DNA from 4 places in the Mesorhizobium sp. WSM4810 genome. Region 3 is predicted to be linked to each of the others. Evidence: riboswitches for the same ligand, from Rfam matches in the RefSeq annotation. Region 3 holds a riboswitch; each other region holds the start of a gene.
What was found. A riboswitch is a leader RNA that binds a small molecule or an ion and turns the genes downstream of it on or off. The one in region 3 is predicted to bind cobalamin.
Positions count from the first base shown of each region.

Region 1: another riboswitch for cobalamin. It lies ahead of metE (5-methyltetrahydropteroyltriglutamate--homocysteine S-methyltransferase); the one in region 3 lies ahead of AC0L3O_RS07900 (CbtB domain-containing protein).
Region 2: another riboswitch for cobalamin. It lies ahead of AC0L3O_RS16800 (aromatic ring-hydroxylating oxygenase subunit alpha); the one in region 3 lies ahead of AC0L3O_RS07900 (CbtB domain-containing protein).
Region 4: another riboswitch for cobalamin. It lies ahead of AC0L3O_RS27365 (ABC transporter ATP-binding protein); the one in region 3 lies ahead of AC0L3O_RS07900 (CbtB domain-containing protein).

Region 1 covers NZ_JBVVQV010000016.1:44,302-49,535, reverse strand. The annotation lists gene metK (methionine adenosyltransferase) at 1-543, shown strand, start outside; gene AC0L3O_RS22040 (adenosine kinase) at 652-1,644, shown strand; cobalamin riboswitch at 2,032-2,232, shown strand; gene metE (5-methyltetrahydropteroyltriglutamate--homocysteine S-methyltransferase) at 2,348-4,693, shown strand.
Region 2 covers NZ_JBVVQV010000010.1:119,314-124,547, forward strand. The annotation lists gene AC0L3O_RS16795 (FAD-binding oxidoreductase) at 1-293, opposite strand, end outside; gene AC0L3O_RS16800 (aromatic ring-hydroxylating oxygenase subunit alpha) at 317-1,564, opposite strand; cobalamin riboswitch at 1,678-1,880, opposite strand; gene AC0L3O_RS16805 (DUF680 domain-containing protein) at 2,387-2,593, shown strand; gene AC0L3O_RS16810 (DUF680 domain-containing protein) at 2,661-2,885, shown strand; gene AC0L3O_RS16815 (DUF680 domain-containing protein) at 2,960-3,196, shown strand; gene AC0L3O_RS16820 (ABC transporter ATP-binding protein) at 3,387-4,499, opposite strand; gene bglA (beta-galactosidase BglA) at 4,525-5,234, opposite strand, start outside.
Region 3 covers NZ_JBVVQV010000004.1:134,670-139,903, reverse strand. The annotation lists gene cbiB (adenosylcobinamide-phosphate synthase CbiB) at 1-20, shown strand, start outside; gene cobO (cob(I)yrinic acid a,c-diamide adenosyltransferase) at 193-807, opposite strand; gene cobU (bifunctional adenosylcobinamide kinase/adenosylcobinamide-phosphate guanylyltransferase) at 809-1,306, opposite strand; gene AC0L3O_RS07905 (CbtA family protein) at 1,329-2,093, opposite strand; gene AC0L3O_RS07900 (CbtB domain-containing protein) at 2,123-2,302, opposite strand; cobalamin riboswitch at 2,340-2,548, opposite strand; gene AC0L3O_RS07895 (heparan-alpha-glucosaminide N-acetyltransferase) at 2,867-3,859, shown strand; gene AC0L3O_RS07890 (methyltransferase family protein) at 3,856-4,362, shown strand; gene AC0L3O_RS07885 (MerR family transcriptional regulator) at 4,366-4,752, opposite strand; gene mgtE (magnesium transporter) at 4,888-5,234, opposite strand, start outside.
Region 4 covers NZ_JBVVQV010000024.1:102,039-107,272, reverse strand. The annotation lists partial or broken gene AC0L3O_RS27380 (co-chaperone GroES) at 1-180, opposite strand, end outside; gene AC0L3O_RS27375 (bifunctional helix-turn-helix transcriptional regulator/GNAT family N-acetyltransferase) at 431-1,366, shown strand; partial or broken gene AC0L3O_RS27370 (AraC family transcriptional regulator) at 1,466-2,298, opposite strand; cobalamin riboswitch at 2,563-2,767, shown strand; gene AC0L3O_RS27365 (ABC transporter ATP-binding protein) at 2,855-3,667, shown strand; gene AC0L3O_RS27360 (ABC transporter substrate-binding protein) at 3,664-4,611, shown strand; gene AC0L3O_RS27355 (FecCD family ABC transporter permease) at 4,641-5,234, shown strand, end outside.

The DNA.
Region 1 (5,234 bases), on a different contig from region 3:
AGGCCGGTCTTGCCCCACGACTTGGATACGACGGGGATAAGGTTCCTGGTCAATCCAACAGGCCGGTTCGTGGTCGGTGGGCCGCGCGGCGACTGCGGGCTCACCGGACGCAAGATCATCGTCGATTCCTACGGTGGGATGGGGCGTCACGGCGGCGGCGCCTTTTCGGGCAAGGACCCGTCCAAGGTTGATCGCTCGGCCGCCTATGCGGCGCGGTACGTCGCAAAAAATGTCGTTGCAAGCGGCCTTGCGGATGTCTGCGAGGTTCAGCTTGCCTACGCGATCGGTGTGGCCGCGCCGGTGTCTATCCTGATCAATACCTTCGGAACCGCAAAGATCGACGAAAAAAGGATCGAGCGCGTCGTTCTTGAGCTTTTCAATCTCCGACCGAAAGGCATCATCAAGATGCTTGATCTCTTACGCCCAATATACCGCAAGACCGCGACATACGGACACTTCGGCCGCGAAGAGCCGGAGTTCACGTGGGAAAGGACGGACAGAGCTGAGGACCTGCTGCGTGAGGCAGGACCGGCAGCAGCGTGATGCGCCGATGTTGGATGCAGCGGCATACGGCAACTCCATTCCACACCTGCAAAAACCCGCCCGCGCCCGGCGCGGCAGAGGGTGGGTTTTTGGCGGAGATATGAATAGATGCTGGACTATGACGTGCTTTGTATCGGTAATGCCATTGTCGACATCATCGCCCAGTGCGACGAGGCATTCCTTGAGACGAACGGCATCATCAAGGGCGCGATGAATTTGATCGACATGAGGCGCGCCGAGCTGCTCTACAGCCGCATGGGCCCGGCCCTCGAAGCCTCCGGCGGCAGCGCCGGCAACACGGCGGCGGGCGTCGCCAGCTTCGGCGGCCGCGCCGCCTTCTTCGGCAAGGTCTCGAATGACACGCTCGGCGAGATCTACGCCCATGACATGCACGCCCAGGGCGTCGCCTTCGACACCAGGCCGCTCAATGGCGAACCGCCGACGGCGCGCTCGATGATCTTCGTCACGCCGGACGGCGAGCGCTCGATGAACACCTATCTCGGCGCTTGCGTCGAGCTCGGTCCGGAGGATGTCGAGGCGGACAAGGCGTCGGGCGCCGCCGTTACCTATTTCGAGGGCTATCTGTGGGACCCGCCGCGCGCCAAGGAAGCGTTCCGGCAGACGGCGAAGCTCGCCCACGCAGCCGGGCGCGAAGTGTCGATGACATTGTCGGATTCGTTCTGCGTCGACCGCTACCGCGAGGAGTTTCTGGAGCTGATGCGCTCGGGCACCGTCGACATCGTGTTTGCCAACAGCCACGAGATCAAGTCGCTGTACCAGACCGCCTCGTTCGACGAGGCACTGGCGCAGATCCGCACGGATTGCAGGATCGCCGCCGTGACCTGTTCTGAAAAGGGCTCGGTGATCGTGCGCGGCGGCGAGACCGTGGTGATCAAGGCGACCGCGATCAAGGAACTGGTTGACACGACAGGCGCCGGCGATCTCTATGCCGCCGGCTTCCTGCATGGCTACACGCAAGGCCGCGACCTGCAGACCTGCGGCGACCTTGGCTCACTGGCGGCCGGATTGGTGATCCAGCAGATCGGCCCCAGACCCCGGCAGAATTTGCGCCGCGAGGCTGAACAGGCGGGTTCGCTGTAGGGCGGCATTTCCGCCACGTGTTGCCCACCTTCCTGTTGTGCAGGCTGTCCAGACGAGCGCGTGTAAATCGAACGCGTACCAGTCCGAGAAGGATGGCGGTTTTTCTCCAAATTTCTGGTTGTTGAGGCTCAGGAACGTTGTCGCACTTCGGGCCAGTACTGCCCGATCATGAATGGCCAACACGCGCCATTTTTGACGAAGTCGTTTTGGGACGGGATCGTACAAATGGCAGATTGCCCGAGCGGCCAGGCACAGCCTGCGCACACCGGAGAGTGGCGCAGAAGGCTCAGCTCTACGGCGACCTCCGAATTGGGAGCCGCAGGTGAACAGTTCACATAAACACATAAACATTTCTTTATACCTCATTGACAACAAAGCGGGCTGCTGCGATTGTCCGCGTGTCGTGGTTCTCCGCTAGGCGTTGCCGTAGCAGAGCTAAGAGGGAAGCCGGTGCAATGCCGGCGCTGCCCCCGCAACTGTAAGCGGCGAGCCAAACCCATCAATGTCACTGGGGCGAACTGCCCCGGGAAGACGGGGCAGAGGCTGTGACCCGCGAGCCAGGAGACCTGCCACGGTAAACAACGTCCACGGGCGGGGTGTCTGGTGGCCGCGGCAGCTCGGCGTTTATGCCGGCCTGCTAGCGCCTTCCTTGTCCCCGCCGCAACCATCGGGGTATGGAATGAATGTCTCCCAGCAAGTTCCCATAGCAACGCTTGGCATGCCGCGTGTCGGTCGCCGGCGAGAACTGAAATTCGCGCTCGAAAGCTACTGGTCCGGAAAATCTTCTGCTGCCAACCTTCTGTCGACGGCGAAGGCACTCCGTGCCGCCAGCTGGAGCGAGCAGCACGACCGCGGCGTGTCGAAAATCCCGTCGAACGACTTCTCACTGTATGACCATGTGCTCGACACCGCAGCAATGGTCGGCGCCGTGCCAGCTCGTTACGGCTGGACGGGCGGCGAGGTCCCGCTCGACATCTACTTCGCGATGGCGCGCGGGACGCAAGGCGATACTGCGGGTTGTGGACACGCCAGTCACGGGCATGCAGTTCAGGGGCAGCGCGTAACCGCGATGGAAATGACCAAATGGTTCGACACTAACTACCACTACATCGTGCCGGAGCTGAGCCAGGATCAGACATTCGCGCTCTCGTCGACGAACCCAGTCGATCACTTTCTGGAGGCAAAAGAGCTTGGCATCCATACACGCCCGGTCATCCTTGGACCGGTCACCTTCCTCAAGCTGGCGAAGTCTCCCGACCAGGGTTTCGATCCGATAGCGCTCCTACCGCGGCTGCTGCCCGTCTACGAGCAACTCCTGCGGACGCTGGAGCTCTCGGGGGCGGACTGGGTGCAGATTGATGAGCCGGCGCTTGTGCTCGATCTTAACCCGATCGAACGAGCTGCCTTCGAATTCACCTACGGCCAGCTGTCGAAAGCCGCGCCCAAGTTGAAAATTATGCTGGCTACCTATTTCGGGCCGCTCGGGGACAATCTCGAGACCACGCTTTCGCTGCGCCTGGCGGGCCTACATCTCGATCTCGTGCGCGCTCCCGAGCAGTTGGAGACGGTTGGTCGGCTCGCACCGAAGGATCTGGTGCTCTCACTTGGCTTGATCGACGGCCGCAACGTCTGGCGCGCGAACCTGGCTGCCATTCTCGACCGCATCAAGCCGGTCGTTGCCGGCTGGCCGCTGGATCGCGTCGAGATTGCGCCTTCCTGCTCGATGCTTCATGTGCCGATGGACCTGCGGATGGAGACCGCGCTGGATGTGGACGTCAGTTCGTGGCTGGCATTCGCCGCCCAGAAGACTGAAGAGCTGCTCGTGCTGGCCCAAGCCTTATCCGAAGGCAGGGAGGCCGTAGCAGGCTCACTGAAAGCTTCTGCCGAGGCGGCCGCCGCGCGCGCAATGTCTACAAAGGTCCATGATCCGCTCGTCCACGGTCGAATTAGCAGCATTGACGGCGTCATGAAGCAACGAAAGCGCGCATTTGCCAAGCGCTCGAGAGTCCAGGCCGACACGCTCCGCCTGCCGCCGTTCCCGACGACGACCATCGGGTCCTTCCCGCAGACGCACGAGGTGCGCAGGGCGCGCTCCGCTCACGCGAAGGGCCGGCTGAGCTATGTCGACTACCAGGCCTTCCTGAAGAAGGAGACTGAGGCGGCTGTGCGTTGGCAGGAGGAGATCGGGCTGGACGTGCTGGTACACGGCGAGTTCGAACGAAACGACATGGTGCAGCATTTCGGCGAGCAGCTGTCCGGCCTCGCCTTCACCCAGCATGGCTGGGTGCAAAGTTACGGCTCCCGGCTCGTGCGCCCTCCCATCATCTTCGGCGACGTATCGCGGCCCAATCCGATGACGGTCCTCTGGTGGCAATTTGCCCAGTCGCTGACGAAAAAGCCGGTAAAGGGCATGCTCACAGGCCCAGTGACCATTCTTAACTGGTCTTTTGTGCGCGACGACGTACCCCGCGCCGAGGTCTGCCGCCAAATCGCGCTCGCCATCCGCGATGAAGTGGCCGACCTGGAAAGAGCTGGCGCAAGGGTGATCCAGATCGATGAGGCCGCGTTTCGCGAAGGCTTGCCCCTGCGGAAGTCCGACTGGAAACATTATCTCGGCTGGGCTGTCGAATGCTTCCGGCTCGCTTCAACGGGTGTAGCGGACGCGACCCAAATTCACACCCACATGTGCTATTCTGAGTTCAATGAGATCATCGACTCGATCGCTGAACTGGACGCGGACGTGATTTCGATTGAGACGTCGCGCTCCAAAATGGAACTGCTAGACGCCTTCACGAAGTCCAAATATCCGAATGACATCGGTCCTGGCGTCTACGACATTCACTCACCACGTATCCCGGAAGTCGGCGAAATTTTACATCTCGCCCAACTTGCCCGCGCGCGACTGTCGGACGGCCAACTGTGGGTGAATCCGGATTGTGGCCTCAAAACAAGGAAATGGGAGGAGGTCCGGCCTGCCCTCATGAACATGGTCGCTGCCGCATGCGCGCTGCGGGAGAAAGAGCGGGCGCAGGTCGCTGGGCCAGTGTGACCGGCAAACATGTGACCAGCGGGATTCGCGGATCGAATTCAAGGCAGAAGGAACGGCATCGAAAAGCCGCGCACTGCTCGAAGACGCGTGCGAGGCCCCCCACCCTTGTCGTCCAGCCGAAGGTCCGCGCGACGACTCAGCGGCGGGCAGGATCTGGAAGCGCTTCTGGTCGTCCGAAGGACGGATGATTTCGCCACGAAATGAAGGAAGACGGCTTTGTCCATGAGCTGCAGCCTCTCACAGGCGCCAGCGGCCAACAGACACTTCACCGAGGGCCAACGCTTGAGGATGCCGCCTGAGCACCGGCACCATCGAGATAGCGGCCGATCCAGTCGAGTCCGTTACAGCCGGACTCGTCGCTTCGATGACGTAGCTTCGGTTGCACAATGGATGTCCCGGTCGCGGCCCGACGTACGAACCCGGACCTCAGCGCCGACCTAAGGAGACCGACGCACCTTGGGTTGGCCCCTACTGTCGGGTTTGTCGAGTTAGCGACACGGCGATGTTGGGCCCGGCGTGTTGCCGCGCTTTCAGTGAAGCC
Region 2 (5,234 bases), on a different contig from region 3:
CAGCGGGTGCCGAGGCTGCCGGCCTGCGCTTTCACCGTCACCGCGATCGAGAACGGCCGCGACGGCGAGGACGACAGCGTATAGGTCCGCATCATCGGGCCCTCGGTGGTCGGCAGTTCCAGCGTCACGAACTGTCCCGGTCTGTAGCGGAACCAGGTCTGGTTGTCAGAGCGGAAGGTGAAGGTCTTCACGTCAGGCGCCTCGTCGCTGACGCCGATGACTTCCAGCACCTGGAGCCTGTCGTTCCAGGGCGCCATCTCGTCGAGATGGCGGTAGAGGCCAAGGTCCGACATCGCATTCATCCCCTTGACCTCGTTCAGGCGACGCTGCGCAGCGCCGGCCGCCCGGCTTCGGCAAGGCGCGGCCCGATGAAGGAGGCGTACCATTCGACGAACTGGATGACGCCGCCCTCATGCAGTTCCGAATAGGGGCCGGGCTCATAGGCCGGCGACAGGACGCCGAAGGCGTTTTCCTCGACAATGCGACGGTCCTGGTCGTTGGTCTCGGTCCAGACATGGGTAAGCTCGGCGAGGTCGTAGTCGACGCCTTCGACCGCGTCCTTATGGACAAGCCATTTGGTGGTGACGGCCGTTTCCGTGGCGCTGATCGGCAGCACGCGGAAGGTGACGGCATGATCGCCGAGGATGTGGTTCCAACTCGTCGGATAGTGATAGAGCAGCAGCGAGCCGATACGGTCGGTGGAAACGCTGTCGGAAAGGCCCCTCTTCACCGCGCGTCTGCCCGTCATTGTATAGCTGACGGCGTCGCGCAGCAGCGGCGCGCGGGTGGCGCGATACTGCCCGGCAGGATCGATGCGGAACTTGCTCGGCAAGCCCGCCGCCTCGCATTTCGCCCAGTGCGCGAGCATCTCCGGATCGCTGTCGGCGCCCTGCACGCCGGTGACGGTCGGCGCTTCCGGGAATGTCTTGCAGAGTTCCGGATGGTTGCCGGCGCAATGGTAGCACTCGCGGTTGTTCTCCCAGACGAGTTTCCAGTTGCCCTTCTCGACGATGGTCGATTCGAAGGCGATTTTTGCCTCGCGCAGCCGGTGCGGCAGGAGGTAAGGCTCGATCATGGCGCGCATCGGCGCGAAGTCGGCCGGCTCGTTGGCCAGGCAGATAAAGATGTAGCCGCCAACGCTTTCGCAAGCCACCGGCTTCAGGCTGAACTGGCTCTTGTCGAAGCCGTCTGCCATCTGGCGAGCAAACAACAGCCGGCCGTCCAGTTCGTAGGTCCACTGGTGATAGGGGCAGACGAGCTTCGCCGCAGTGCCCTTGTCGGCATTGCAGACACGGCTGCCGCGATGGCGGCAGGAATTGTGGAAGGCATTGATCTTGCCTTGCTGGTCGCGGACCAGCACGACCGGATAGTCGCCGATCTGGGCGGTGATGTAGCTGCCAGGTTTCGGCAACTCGCAATCGTGGCCGATGAACAGCCAGTCGCGATACCAGATCAGCTCCATGTCGAGCTTGAAGAAATCTGGATCGGTGTAGAAGGGCTGCTCGAGCGAATAGCCTTGCCTACGGCCGTGCAAGAGCCTCAGCATGTCGTTGCGCGCGTCCATGTCCTGTCCTCGTGTAAGGACTGAACTGGTGGTGATGGAGGGAGGACCGCTTGCACGCCGGCGACAGGGCCGGAGATGCATCATCCACCTCTTGACCGCCCACCGCGATCAGTCGAGTCTAAAAATCTCGGGCTGGTTTCCGGGCTCTGGAGTGTCCTTGCGGACTCATCGCGACACCTTCCCAGGCTTGTGGCCCAGTGGTCTCCCGTTGCGACTTGAACTCCACCACCGTTGCGGGGGCAGCGCCGGGTTCTGACCGGCTTCCCAATTCTCCGCTTCGTCGTCACCAAGCGGCACCTGAGATGGCGTGATCTAATCATGCCGGCCGGCTGACTGTCGGCATGAAAGCGACATCGTATCCATGCGGCGCGACACGGCGGGCGAAACCAGCAGGTTTATATCTGCAGGGCTGAAACACCACTTTTTCGGCGGCCACTGTCTTCTGCCGTGACATCGAATCCGACCCGCGGCGGAGATCAGGAAGGATAACAGTTTACAAAAGTGACTATTAGCCGCTTCTAAAATCGAACCGAACGGTTCGTTTCTGTTGACAATGCGTGCAGCACGCTGTGAACGCAAATTCGCCAATCCGTCAAATCATGAATGGCTAATTTTGAATAAGATATTGAAAACAAACCATAAAACCATGGTAGTAGATGCCTCTGGTACAATTTCAAGGTGTAGATTCTTGGTCCACATGGAACAACTTCGTGATTGGAATCCGCCGAATGGCCTTCCCACATCGGGGCTGTCCGAACGACGCGCATCCTCCCAAGACACGCCGCTAGCCGGACGGAAGACTAAGATACTGGAGTCCTAAAAATGAAAAAGATCGCTCTTGCTACCGTCGCCGTTCTGGCCATCACCGGCAGCGCCTTTGCCGGCAGCGACCATTATGGGTCCAACGCCGCCAACCAGCCGACTGCTGCGATCGACAGCTCGTATACGGCCTCTGTCCAGACGCCGGCTCACGCTGAAAAGCAGCCCGTTGGCCAGGGCGCCGACCGCAACCTTTTCGGCAACAATTAACAGCTGGTCCCAAACAGCAAAGTGGCGGTCCGCCGCTCGGGATCTGAGGAACTCAGGAGTACTTGAAATGAAGAAGCTCATTCTTGCCACCGCAGCCATTGTGGCGGTCTCCGGCGGCGCTTTTGCCGGCAGCGACAACTTTGGATCGAACGGTGCCAACCAACCGGCCGCCGCGGTCGACAGCAACTCGTACACGGCTTCGATTCGGAATTCGGCTTCGGCGCAGAATCCGGTTCCGGCTGACGAGAAACCCGTCAACGGCAGCGACCGTAACCTGTTCGGCAACAACTAACAGTTCGTTCCAACAGCGGCGGCGGCATTTGCCCGCCGCGCTGGTGGAACCAAGAAAATCCAGTAGTTTTGAAAATGAAGAAGATCGTTCTTACCGCTGCCGCGCTTTTGATTGCTGCCGGCAGCGCTTTTGCCGGTAGCGACAACTTTGGCGGAACCGACATCAACAAGCAGGCGACCATCAACGTCGACAACACGCAGACGTCTTCGGTACGCAATACCGGCTCGCCGGTCTACAAGCTGCTCAACTCGTCGGGCGACTTACAGAAGTCCGCCCCGCAGGGCAGCGACCGGAGCCTGTTCGGCCGCTAGCGCATCGGCCCGAAAATCGGTTCGATTTTCGGAAAGCACGATGCGCAGCGTTAAAGTGTTAGAGCGTACTTTTGTGCGTCCACTTGGACGCACGTCGCTCTAACAGCGACCGGAACGCACAAGAGCGGCGGGCTTTGCCCGCCGCTCTTGTTTTTGGGTCACCAAACTCCATCAGTTCGGCTGCCGCCTCTCAGGCTGCCTTTGCTTCCGCTTTGTGGAGCGTGAATGAATGTCCGTCGGCATCGAAAATATGCAGGTCGCCGGCATCGGCATTCAACCGCAGCGCAGCGCCGCGCTTGACCTCGACATTGCCTGGCAGCTTGGTCACCAGCGGCAGGTCGGCGCGGCCGATGTCGACATAGACGAGCTGGACCTCGCCGAGCTGCTCGACATAGTCCACTGTTCCCTCGAAAAGATAATCGGCGCCGGTGGCGATCGTCAGATCCTCCGGCCGCACGCCGAAGCTCACCGAAGCGCCCGTCGCCGAGGCCGGCGTGGCGATCGGCACCGTCGCCTTGCGGCCGCCGACATGGCTGACGATGGTCGGGTTGCCTGATTTGTCGATCGTCGCCGGCAGGATGTTCATGGCCGGCGAGCCGATGAACTGGGCGACGAACAGATTGCCGGGTCTCTTGTAGAGCTCCATCGGCGTGCCGACCTGCTCGATATGGCCCTCCTTGAGCACCACGATGCGGTCGGCCAGCGTCATCGCCTCGACCTGGTCGTGGGTGACGTAGATCATCGTTGTAGCAGGCATCGATTCCTTGAGCTTGGCGATCTCGATGCGGGTGGCGACGCGCAGGGCCGCGTCGAGGTTCGACAGCGGCTCGTCGAACAGGAAGACCTTGGGGTTGCGCACGATCGCGCGGCCGATGGCGACGCGCTGGCGCTGGCCGCCCGACATCGCCTTGGGCAGGCGGTCGAGATATTTGGTCAGCTGCAGGATTTCCGCCGCCTGGCGCACTCGCTTGTCGATCTCGGCCTTGCTCTCCTTGCCGATCTTCATCGAGAACGCCATGTTGTCGTAGACGGTCATGTGCGGATAGAGCGCATAGGACTGGAACACCATGGCGATGCCGCGCTTCGACGGCGGCACGTCGTTCACCACCTCGCCGGCGATCTTGAGCTCGCCGGAGGTGATTTCCTCAAGCCCGGCGATCGACCGCAGCAAGGTCGACTTGCCACAGCCCGAAGGGCCGACGAAGACGATGAACTCGCCCGACTTTATGTCGAGGTCGATGCCGTGGAGAATGTTGAGATTGCCGTATGATTTCTTCACTTGCCTTAGCGTGACATCGGCCATGGGTTCCCTCCAGTGAACTGCAAATTCAATCGATACGCCCGAACCAGGCGCCGTAGCCGCCGAGGCGGATAAAGCCGGCGTCAGTCTGTTCCGAAAACCCGTGGCCCGGCAAGGGCTGCAGCGAGCGTCCGCCGAGATTGACTTCGGCCGGTCGGCTGCCGAGATTGAAGGCGCAGACGATCTGCTCATTGCCCTCGCGGCGCGTGAAGGCGACCGTATCGCCCTGGCTTTCGATGAACTCGATGTCGCCCTTGGCCAGCGCCGGATGCAGACGGCGGAAAGCGAGAAAGCGCCGGTAGTGTTCGAGCAGCGAACTGTCGTCGCCCTGCTGCACATCGACCGCCTGCGAAAGGTGCTTGGCAGGCACGGGCAGCCAGGGCTTTGCCGTGGAGAAGCCGCCATTGCCGTCGGCGCCATTCCAGACCATCGGCGTGCGGCAGCCGTCGCGGCCCTTGAATTCCGGCCAGAACCGGATGCCGTAGGGGTCCTGCAGATCCTCGAATTGCAATTCCGCCTCGCCAAGACCGAGTTCCTCGCCCTGATAGATGCAGGCCGAGCCGCGCAGCGACATCAGCAGCGCCGAGATCACCTTGAGATAAGCGGTCTGGTCGGCCTCGCCGGCCGCCCAGCGCGAGGCAGTGCGCATCACGTCGTGGTTGGAGAAGGCCCAGCACGACCAGCCGTCGCTGGCGACCTCGCCAAAGGCTTCCAGCACCGAACGCACCTTTGCCGCGC
Region 3 (5,234 bases):
TGATCGTCATCGTTGCGTGACTGCGGCCTCCCCTTCTCCCCTTGTGGGAGAAGGTGGCCGCGAAGCGGCCGGATGAGGGGTGTTCCAGCTTGGTACCGACGGCGCTCCGTCCAGCACCCCTCAACCGTCTTGGCGCTACGCGCCAATCCACCTTCTCCCACAAGGGGAGAAGGAGAAGTGGCGGGCAAAACCTCAAAACTCTATGCCTTGCTGCGCCTTCACGCCGGCGGAAAAGTGATGCTTGGTCACGCCCATCTCGGTGACCAAATCGGCCGCCTCGACCAGCGCCGGCTTGGCGTTGCGGCCGGTGACGACGATATGCAGGTTTTCGCGGCGGCCCTTCAGCGCCGCCACCACCGTGTCGAGATCGAGATAGTCGTAGCGCAGCGCGATGTTCAACTCGTCGAGCACCAGAAGGCTAATCGATGGATCGGCCATTAGCTCGAGCACCTTGGCCCAGGCAGCCTCGGCGGCGGCGATGTCGCGCTTCAAATCCTGCGTTTCCCAGGTAAAACCCTCGCCCATCGTGTGCCAGACGACCCGGTCGCCGAAAGCGGCAAAGGCGTCCTTCTCGCCGGTATGCCATTTGCCCTTGATGAACTGGACGACGCCGACACGCCTGCCGTAGCCAAGCATCCTCAGCGCCAGCCCGAAGGCGGCGGTGGTCTTGCCCTTGCCTGGCCCGGTGTTGACGATCAGCAGTCCCTTCTCGACCGTCTTGGCCGCGACCTCGGCGTCCTGCACCGCCTTGCGCTTGGCCATCTTGGCGCGGTGGCGTTGCTCGTCCCTGTCATCGATATCGGTCATATCACTTCACCTTGAGCGGCAGTCCCGTCACCATCAGCAGCACCGTGCCGGCGACGGCGGCGACCTGCTGGTTGAGCCGGCCGGCGGCATCGCGAAACCGGCGGGCAAGCGCATTGTCAGGCACGATGCCCTGGCCGACCTCGTTGGAAACCACGAACCACGGCCCGCGCGGCCGCGACAGCACATCCGCCAGCCCTCGGCATTCGGCCTCAATGTCGCGTTCGGCCAGCATATGGTTGGACAGCCACAGCGTCAGGCAGTCGATCAGGACAGGCCGGCCGTCAGGCAGCGCCCCGATCGCGCCGACGAGATCGAGCGGCGCATCGATCGTCGTCCAACCGTCGCAACGCCGCGCTCGGTGCAGCGCGATGCGTTCGTGCATCTCGTCGTCATAGGCTTGCGCCGTGGCGATGTAGGTCCACGGCGCTGGACAGGCCGTCACCAGGCTTTCGGCATGCGCGCTCTTGCCCGAGCGTGCACCGCCGACGACCAGGGTCAGCTTGCTGCCTGGAGCAGCGCGATCAGGCAAGGCTGTCGCGCAGGCCGGTTGCGGCGCCGGTCAAGCGGCCGCGCACCACGCCGACGACAGCGCCGAGCACCAGCCAGAACACCAGATTGGTCAGCGTCACCGCCACCACGAACTGGTGGTGCATGCCTTCCGGGATCGGCGATTCGAAACTTTCGGGCTGCGGCGCGCCGACAATATGCGGCGCGACGATCAACGCTACGGCAAGAAGGGCCAGCGGCAGCGATTTGCGAAAGGCGAGCAGCCCGAGACCGGCAGCCGTCGCCACCACGGTCGCCGTCCACCAGATCTGGCGCTGGGCGAAATCGGCCGCCGGCATCGCCGGCAGTTCGGGCGGCAGGCCGAGGTTCGGGGCCAGCGTGAACACCGCGAAGCCGGCAAGGCCCCAGAACAGGCCCTGTCGCCAATTGCCGATGCCGCCGGCGAATTCCGAAGCGGCGACCAGGATCAGCGCAAAGCCGATGCCGGTGACGACGTTGGCAACGACGTTGAAGGCGAAGCGCTCGAAGCCATCGGCCGGCGCCCAGCCTTCCTCTTCCGCGGTGGCTGCTTCAGCCGGCACGGCGCTGCTCATGGCATTGCTGCCTGCTGCGGCCGGCGCCAAACCATGGTCATGCGTGTGACCACCGCCGGCCTGTTCGTAGACTTCCGCCTTGAGGATGAGTGGCACCGTGGCGTAGGCCTGCATGCAGGCGAGAACGACGCCGGCCACAAGCCCTGCCATCGCCGCGATGAACACGACGTTGCGAAACAGTGTCATGGTGTCAGCCCCTCGTCAGTGGCCCCCCGTCAGTGGCATGGAAAGCCCATCGAATGGCGATAGTCGTGAGCGGCATTGTGGACCGCATCGATATGCGAGAAGCCGACAAAGCCCATGACGAAAACGCCGAGAAATGCAGCAAGCGCCAACTGCACAAAGCGCGACTGCGAGGAGACGGAAGCGCCGAGCGAGACGGAAGCGGTATTCATGTCTTGTCCTTTCGCCCTCCACCCGAGGGCATAGAAGTCAGTTCTCCTGTCGCCGGCAGGTCTCCTGGCTCGCGGATCAGCGCCCTTCCCCACCTTCCCGAAGAAGCTCTTCCCGAAGAAAATCTTCAGTGGCATATGGAGAGGACTACCGCACACAGTTGCGGGGGCAGCCACGGCATCGGGCGAATTTGCCCCTACCGCATTCCCTCTTGGTTCCAAAACGGAACCGACGACGGCTGCGACTATAGGCAGAATCGCCGCGCCCGGCAAACCAAATTCCGCCAGCTAGCAGCGCGAATGCGCCGTCAAGGTAATCGTTTCTCGTGGGCTCTTCCTTCTCCCCTTGTGGGAGAAGGTGGCCTCGCGAAGCGAGGTCGGATGAGGGGTGTTCCAGCTTGGCACCAACAGCGCTCCGGCCAGCACCCCTTCAACCGTCTTGGCGCTGCGCGCCAATCCACCTTCTCCCACAACAAGGGGAGAAGGAAGAAGGAACGGCGCCTGTCTTCTTTTGTCCGGGGCAACCATGATAATCGTCTTGCAGCACTGAATCAGAATTGCGAGACCATGACCATTCCTACGCCGGCCGTTCAGGACCGATCCAGGCGCATCATCGCCATCGACGTCGCCCGCGGCATCGCTTTGCTTGCCATGGCGAGCTACCATCTCACCTGGGATCTCGAATTCTTCGGCTACACCGATCCCGGCCTGACCGCCTTTGGCTGGTGGAAATTCTACGCGCGCTGCATCGCTTCGACCTTCCTGTTCCTGGTCGGCGTCAGCCTGTTCCTCGCCCATGGCAAGCAAATCCGCTGGAACGGCTTCTGGAAACGCTTCGCCATGGTCGGCGGGGCGGCGCTCGCCATATCGGCCGCCACTAGGCTTGCCACACCCGACAGTTTCATCTTCTTCGGCATCCTGCACGAGATCGCGCTCGCCAGCCTGCTCGGCCTGGCGTTTCTGCGGCTGCCGGCGCTGGTGACGCTGGTTGTCGCAGCTTTCGTCATCACCGCGCCGCTCTACCTCAGGTCCGGGATCTTCGATCATCCGGCCCTGTGGTGGGTCGGCCTGTCGGCAACCAACCCGCGCTCCAACGATTATGTCCCGCTGTTTCCATGGTTCGGCGCTGTGCTTGTCGGCATCGCAGCGGCAAAGCTTGCCTTCGCCTCCGGCGTGCTGACGCGGCTGGCGGGCCTGGCGCCCGGCCGCTGGACTAATCCGCTGGTCTTTATCGGCCGGCACAGCCTCGCCTTCTATCTGATCCACCAGCCGGTGCTGATCGGCTCGGTCTGGCTGACTTCGCAAGTCATGCCGGCAGCCGTCGAAACCAGGCAGGTCACCTTCCTAAAAGAATGCCAGGCATCGTGCGAGCAATCGCGCGACACGGAGTTCTGCAGCAGCTATTGTGTCTGCATGCTCGATACGCTCGAGGGCGAGGCCACGCTTGATCGGCTCTACCGCAACGACCAGGCTGCTGAATGGAAGGCGCGTCTCGACGAACTCGCCGGCGCCTGCACTGCCAAGGCCGACGGCACTTTGATGGAGGGAGGAGCACAATGACCGACCATCAGCAGAAACCGGGCCAACAGAAACCGGGACAGCAAAAACCGGGGTTTATACCGTGGCCGCCGCTGATCTATGTCGCGGCCATCGCCGTCAGCATCGCGCTTGGCTTGCTTTATCCGCTGCCATGGATCGGCGGCCTTTTGGGCGACATCCTGTTCGCGGCCGGCTGGGTGGCATTGTTCGGCGTCGTCGCACTCTGGTTCACGGCGATCCGCATCATGATCCGGGCAAAGACGACGCTCCACCCGAACGCCGTGCCGGACCATCTGGTTACATCGGGCCCCTTCGCCGTCAGCCGCAATCCGATCTATCTGGCCAACACGCTGCTGATGATCGGCGTTGCCCTTATCTCGGGGAACGTATGGTTCCTGCCGCTGGCGATCATCGCCGCCTTCGCAACGCAGAAAATGGCGATCGAGGGCGAGGAAAAAGTTCTGGCAACGAAATTCGGCAAGAAATACCGGGATTACGCGAAAAGGGTGCGGCGCTGGATTTGAGCTTCAGGTGTTGACGCCAAGCTCCACCAGCCGCTCGACGCAGGACTCTTCGGCCTGGTCGAGTTCGGCCAGGGTCTCTTCGAGGTCGCGGCGCTTCTGGCGCAGATCCTCGCGCTTTTCCTCGATGCGCTTGATCATCAGATTGAGCTGACCGACCTCGCCGGGCGGCTCCTTGTACATCTGGATGATTTCGCGGATCTCGTTGATCGAAAAGCCGAGCCTCTTGCCGCGCATGATCTGGCGGATGAGGTGCCGGTCCGACGGGCGAAACAGCCGCGTGCGGCCGCGCCGTACCGGCTGCACCAGCCCCTCGTCCTCGTAAAAGCGCAGCGTCCGCGTCGAAACATCGAATTCGCGGGTCAGTTCGGTTATCGAATAATATTCCCGCATCATCACTCCAAATGCCCGGCCGCGCTGCGAGTTCCAACCATGCGGTCTCGCTATCCGCACGCGTGTCAGAATCGGCCAGAGGCTGTTCCAAAATCTCGCATGGCATTTACGTAAAAGTCAATTGAGTGGCGTCGCTCACACGCCGAACCACCATGTGGCGAGGCCGAGAAAGGCAAAGAAGCCAACAACGTCGGTAACCGTCGTGACGAAAACCGCCGAAGCCACGGCCGGGTCGATCTTGAACCGGTCGAGCAGCAGCGGGATCAGGATGCCGGCAAGTGCGGCCACGAACATGTTGATGATCATCGCCGCGGCGATGATGCCGCCCAGATTGGGATCGCGGAACCAGGCGGCGGCGACGATGCCGATCAGGATGGCGAAGATGATGCCGTTGATGAAGCCCACCCCCATCTCGCGGCGGATGATGCGGCCGGCATTGTAGATGTCGAGGTCCCTGGTCGCCAGCGCCCGCACCGTGACCG
Region 4 (5,234 bases), on a different contig from region 3:
CAGCGGGACGAGCTTGCCGGCTTCGTCGCGGGCGCCGGAACCAACGGCGATGATCTCGCCTTCCTGCGGCTTTTCCTTCGCCGTGTCGGGGATGATGATCCCGCCGGCAGTCTTGGATTCGGATTCAACCCGGCGTACGACCACGCGGTCATGAAGCGGGCGGAACTTCGACTTTGCCATTTTTTATTCCTCGGTGAGAATGGTGAGAATAGTTCCTCCGTCCGGCGGCGCCGGACAAACCTATAAGCCCGGCGGCGCCGGACCTACGCTTAGCACTCACCAATGGCGAGTGCTAACGTGGCGGTGAGATAAGCCGGTGGCTGGCGAGAGTCAAGGCGCTGAGTGAGCTGATCGACAGCCGCAGCCTGCTTCGAACTGATACTTGACTGAGTCAACTAAATGGTTGATCTTGTGCGGGCAGGAGGATGCCATGACGATTCATCATCAACCCGGCAGGGAGCGGATCGATGCGGTGCGGGGCTTCAACCGCTTCTACACCCGCCAGATCGGGTTGCTCGACGAAGGGCTGCTGAAAAGCGCCTTCTCGCTGACCGAGGCTCGGGTGCTCTATGAACTGGCGCATCGCGATGGCCTGACCGCCACCGATCTTGCGCGCGATCTCGGTCTCGACCCCGGCTATCTCAGCCGGTTGCTGAAGAAGTTCGAGGAGCGTGGCCTGGTCGAGCGCGTGGCGACGCAAGCCGATGCTCGGCGCTCGTCGATTGCGCTGACGCCGGCGGGAAGAGCGGCGTTCGCGCCGCTGAACCAGGGTTCGCACGATCAGGTCGCGGCCCTGCTCGACCGGCTCGCCGCACCGGAACAGGACAGGCTGGTCAAGGCGATGCAGACGGTGCAGCGCCTGCTGGGCGAGAGTGCAGAGCCCAGGGTCCCTTACATGCTGCGGTCTTTGCAGGTCGGCGACATCGGCTGGATCATCCATCGCCAGGGCCTGCTCTATGCGCAGGAATATGGCTGGGACGAAACTTATGAGGCGCTGGTCGCCGAAATCCTCGGCGCTTTCGTCAAATCCTACGATCCGAAATGGGAACGCAGCTGGATCGCCGAGCGGGAAGGGGAAGTCGTCGGCTCGGTCTTCGTCGTGCGCCAGTCGGACGCGGTGGCGAAGCTGCGCCTGCTCTATGTCGAGCGCTCGGCGCGCGGTCTCGGCATCGGCAGGCGGCTGGTCGAGGAATGCATCGGCTTTGCCCGTGCCAAGGGCTACAAGAAATTGACGCTGTGGACCAACGACGTGCTCACTTCAGCGCGCCGCATCTACGAGGCGGCCGGGTTCAAGCTGGCCAATCAGGAGCGCCACCATGCCTTCGGCAAGGATCTGGTCGGCCAGAACTGGAACCTGGAGTTGTAGCGTCTTTCCACTCTCCCCTTGTGGGACAAGGGGAGAAGGCAAGATAAGGCGGAGCGCCTCGACACTAGTCTCCAACACAAGTTGAAAACTGGCCCTTCCTCACCCTTTGACCGGTATCCAGATTTCCAGCCCGCCATTGCCGCTGCGCGGATCGAATTCGGGGCCGTAGCGCTCGAATTCGGGCGCGTCGGCAATCTTGTGCCCGGAGGCCGGCAGCCATTTGTTCCAGATCGTGTTGACCGTGCGGCGGATGGTCGAGATGTGGTCGCGATGGGCGAACACGGCGTATTTCTGCGCCGGCACGCGTACGCGCGAAAACTCCTTCGGCAGGTCCGAGAAATCGGACACCTCGACGCCGGCGATATAGTCGAATTGCCTGCATCGTCGCCGTTGACGCAGACGCCATAGGCGACGTCGCCGACCTCGCCTGGAATGTTGCCGACATAGGGGCCGAACCTTTGCCATTGCATCGGGATGCCGGCGCTGGTTTCGCAACTGTAGCGCTCGCCAAGACCGGCGATGAGGAACGGCCGGCTGGTTTCGAAACGCGGCGGCTCGAGATTGGTGAGGAAGGACTGGTCCATCAGGATCGGCTCCACGAGATCGACGTTTTTGAGTGAGCCTTGCGCGCGCACCAGTTCCGGCGTGGTGCCGAACTGGTCGCGGAAGGCGCGGGTGAAAGCCTCATGCGAGGCATAGCCGGCCTCGAGCGCGACCGAGAGGATGTCCGGTGCGCCGGCGGCGAGCCTGCGCGCCGCCTCGGTCAGGCGGCGAGAACGCAGGTAGCCCATCACCGAACGGCCGGTCGCCGCGCCGAAAGCCCGCGTCACGTGAAAGCGCGACACGCCGCTGCTTTTGGCGATATCGTCGAGCGAGATGGCTTCCGGCAGATGGCTTTCGACGAACCACAGCGCTCTCTCGGTCGGGTTCATATGGCTCCTTGCTGTGGGACTGTGCATTTGGCCGGCTCATAGTGCCGCGTCCTGATGGAGGCAGTTTGATCGAAATTGCGCACCGCGCAAAGCGACGCTGGTCGGCAAGTCGAACGCGTCGGGCGAAGGGCTTGACAGGAGCAGGCGTTGTCTTTTAATTAGTAACGTTATTACATTACGAAATTCAGTATCCTCTCTGACAAGACCATTGCTCGCGGGGCACTCCGAACCCCGGAAGCTTATTGCGCTGGGATTGGCGGAAAACTAGGGTGGCTGACTGATGGTCCCCAAGCCGAAAGGCGAGGGGTGAAAAGGGAACACGGTGAGACCTTCGGATCGAGGCCGTGGCTGCCCCCGCAACTGTAAGCGGCGAGCAAAATCCGAAAATGCCACTGGCCGGCAAGGCTGGGAAGGCAGGATGGCGCAAGGACCCGCGAGCCAGGAGACCTGCCATCGCACGAGTTGACCGGACGGGGTGTGCCGGGAGGAGACGTGGACATCGGTCTTGTCGGCCGGTCCAGCTTCCTTCCGTCGCCATTGAGAAAGTGACGGTAAGTTGGACGCCTGCCAGCCTCTTCTTGAAGCGCGTGAACTGAGCGCCACGGCGAATGGCCAGCGACTGGTCAGTGCGGTCAGCCTTTCGGTCGCGGCGGGAGACCGCCTCGCCATCATCGGTCCCAACGGCGCCGGCAAGACGACGCTGCTGCGCATGCTATGCGGCACGCTGCGTCCGAGCGCGGGAGATGTGAGATTTTCCGGACGCCGGCTGGAGACATTTTCGGCCGCCGAGCGGGCGCTGCACATGGCGGTCGTCGGCCAGACCGATCAACCCGATCCGCGGCTTGCCGTGATCGACTACGTCGGACTTGGGCGGGTCCCGCATGCCGGCTTGCGACGCAGGAGCGAGCAACGCGACGTTGTCGTCGAAGCGCTTCGCAGAACCCGCCTGCTGCCGCTGCTCGGCCGCACGATCGGCTCGCTGTCGGGTGGTGAGCGGCAACGCGCCCAGCTGGCGCGCGCCATCGCCCAGGAGCCGAAAATCCTGTTCCTCGATGAACCGACCAATCATCTCGATCCGCGCGCCCGCAGCGAACTTCTCGAACTCGTATCGCAGCTTGGCATGACCGTCGTGGCGGTGCTGCATGATCTGTCGCTGGTCACGCCATTTGCCACCAGGGTCGCGGTGATGAACGAGGCCCGCCTGCAGGCACTCGCCGGTCCGCGCGAGGCGCTGACCAAGCAGTTGATCCGCGAGATTTTCGGCGTCGAGGTGCTTCGGCTGCGCCATCCCACCGAAGACCGCGAACTCACGGTGTTCGAAGTCCCGAACCGTGCCTCTTCTGATCTAACCAAGGAGCAACACCCGTGAAACGCCTCGCACTGTCTTTTGCCTCTCTGCTGCTTGCCCAGGCCGCCTTCGCTTTCCCGGTAACAGTCGACAGCTGCGGCACAACGCTGACGTTCGACGCCGCGCCGAAGCGCGCCGTCATCCAGGATATGAACATGGCCGAGATGGCCTTCGCGCTGGGGCTGCAACCGTCGATCGTCGGCCTGACCGGCATCACCGGATGGTACAAGGTCGGTCCGGAATTCAAGGCCGGGCAGGGCGCGATCCCGGAACTCGCGCCGAAATACCCGACGCTCGAAAACCTGGTCGCGGTCGAGCCCGATTTCTTCTTCGCCGGCTGGTATTACGGCATGAAGCCGGGCGGCGAGGTAACGCCCGATACGCTGGCGCCGCACGGCGTCAAGACGCTGGTGCTGACGGAAAGCTGCGTCCATCTCGACAACAACCGCCCCGCCGCCTCGATGGACCTGCTCTACGGCGACATCGAAAAGCTGGGCAGGATTTTCGGCAAGGAGGCCGAGGCGAAAAAACTCGTTTCAGGCTGGAAAGCGCAACTCGCCGATATCACGGCAAAGGTCGGCGACCGCGAGCGGACGCGGGTGTTTCTCTACGACTCCGGCGAAGACAAACCCTTCACATCAGGCAAGTTCGCGATCCCCAGCGCCATGATCGCCGCTGCCGGCGGCGACAACATCATGGCCGACATGCAGACGAGCTGGGGCAATACGGACTGGGAAACGGTCGCTTCCCGCAATCCGCAGTTCCTGATCCTGCTCGACTACCAGGACGGCGGCGGTTACAGGAAACTGCTCGACTTCCTCAAAGTCCATCCGGCAATGAAGGAGACCGATGCGGTCAGGAACGAGCGCTTCGTCGCGCTGCGCTATGCCGAATTGACCCCCGGACCCGCCAACATCGAGGCGATCGGCAAGATCGCCAGCGCGATGCACCCGGAAGCCTTCTGAGCTTGCGCCACAGGGCGTTCGAATTGGCCATGGCAGCAGGAGCGGCAGCAATCGCCGCTCTTGCTCTGCTGTCGATCGCCTATGGATCGACAGTCATAGCGTTGAGCGACGTGATTGCTGCGCTCGGACATGCGGCCGGGCTGGACGGAGACCTCGTGCCCGGCTCGGTCGCCAATATCCCGGTCGCCAAGATCCCGGTTGCCAAGATTGTCGTCGATCTCAGGCTGCCGCGCACGATCATGGCGATCTGTGTCGGCGCCGGGCTGGGCGTCATCGGCGCGCTGCTGCAGACGGTAACCCGAAACGACCTCGCCGATCCGTTCCTGTTCGGCCTGTCCTCCGGTGCGGCGGCGGGTGCTGTTTCCGTCATCACCATTTTTGGCGACCGTTTCGGCATCTGGACGTTGCCGGTTGCCGCCTTCACCGGCGGCATATTGGCCGCCGGCATCGTGCTTTTGCTGGTTACGCGGGTGAGGGGGCAAGGCCCCGAACGGCTGATACTGGCCGGGCTTGCCGTCTCTTTCATGTTCATCGCCCTGACCAACTATCTCGTCTTCGCCGGAGACCAACGCGCCGCTCACTCGGTGTTGTTCTGGACGATGGGCGGGCTCGGCCTGGCGCGA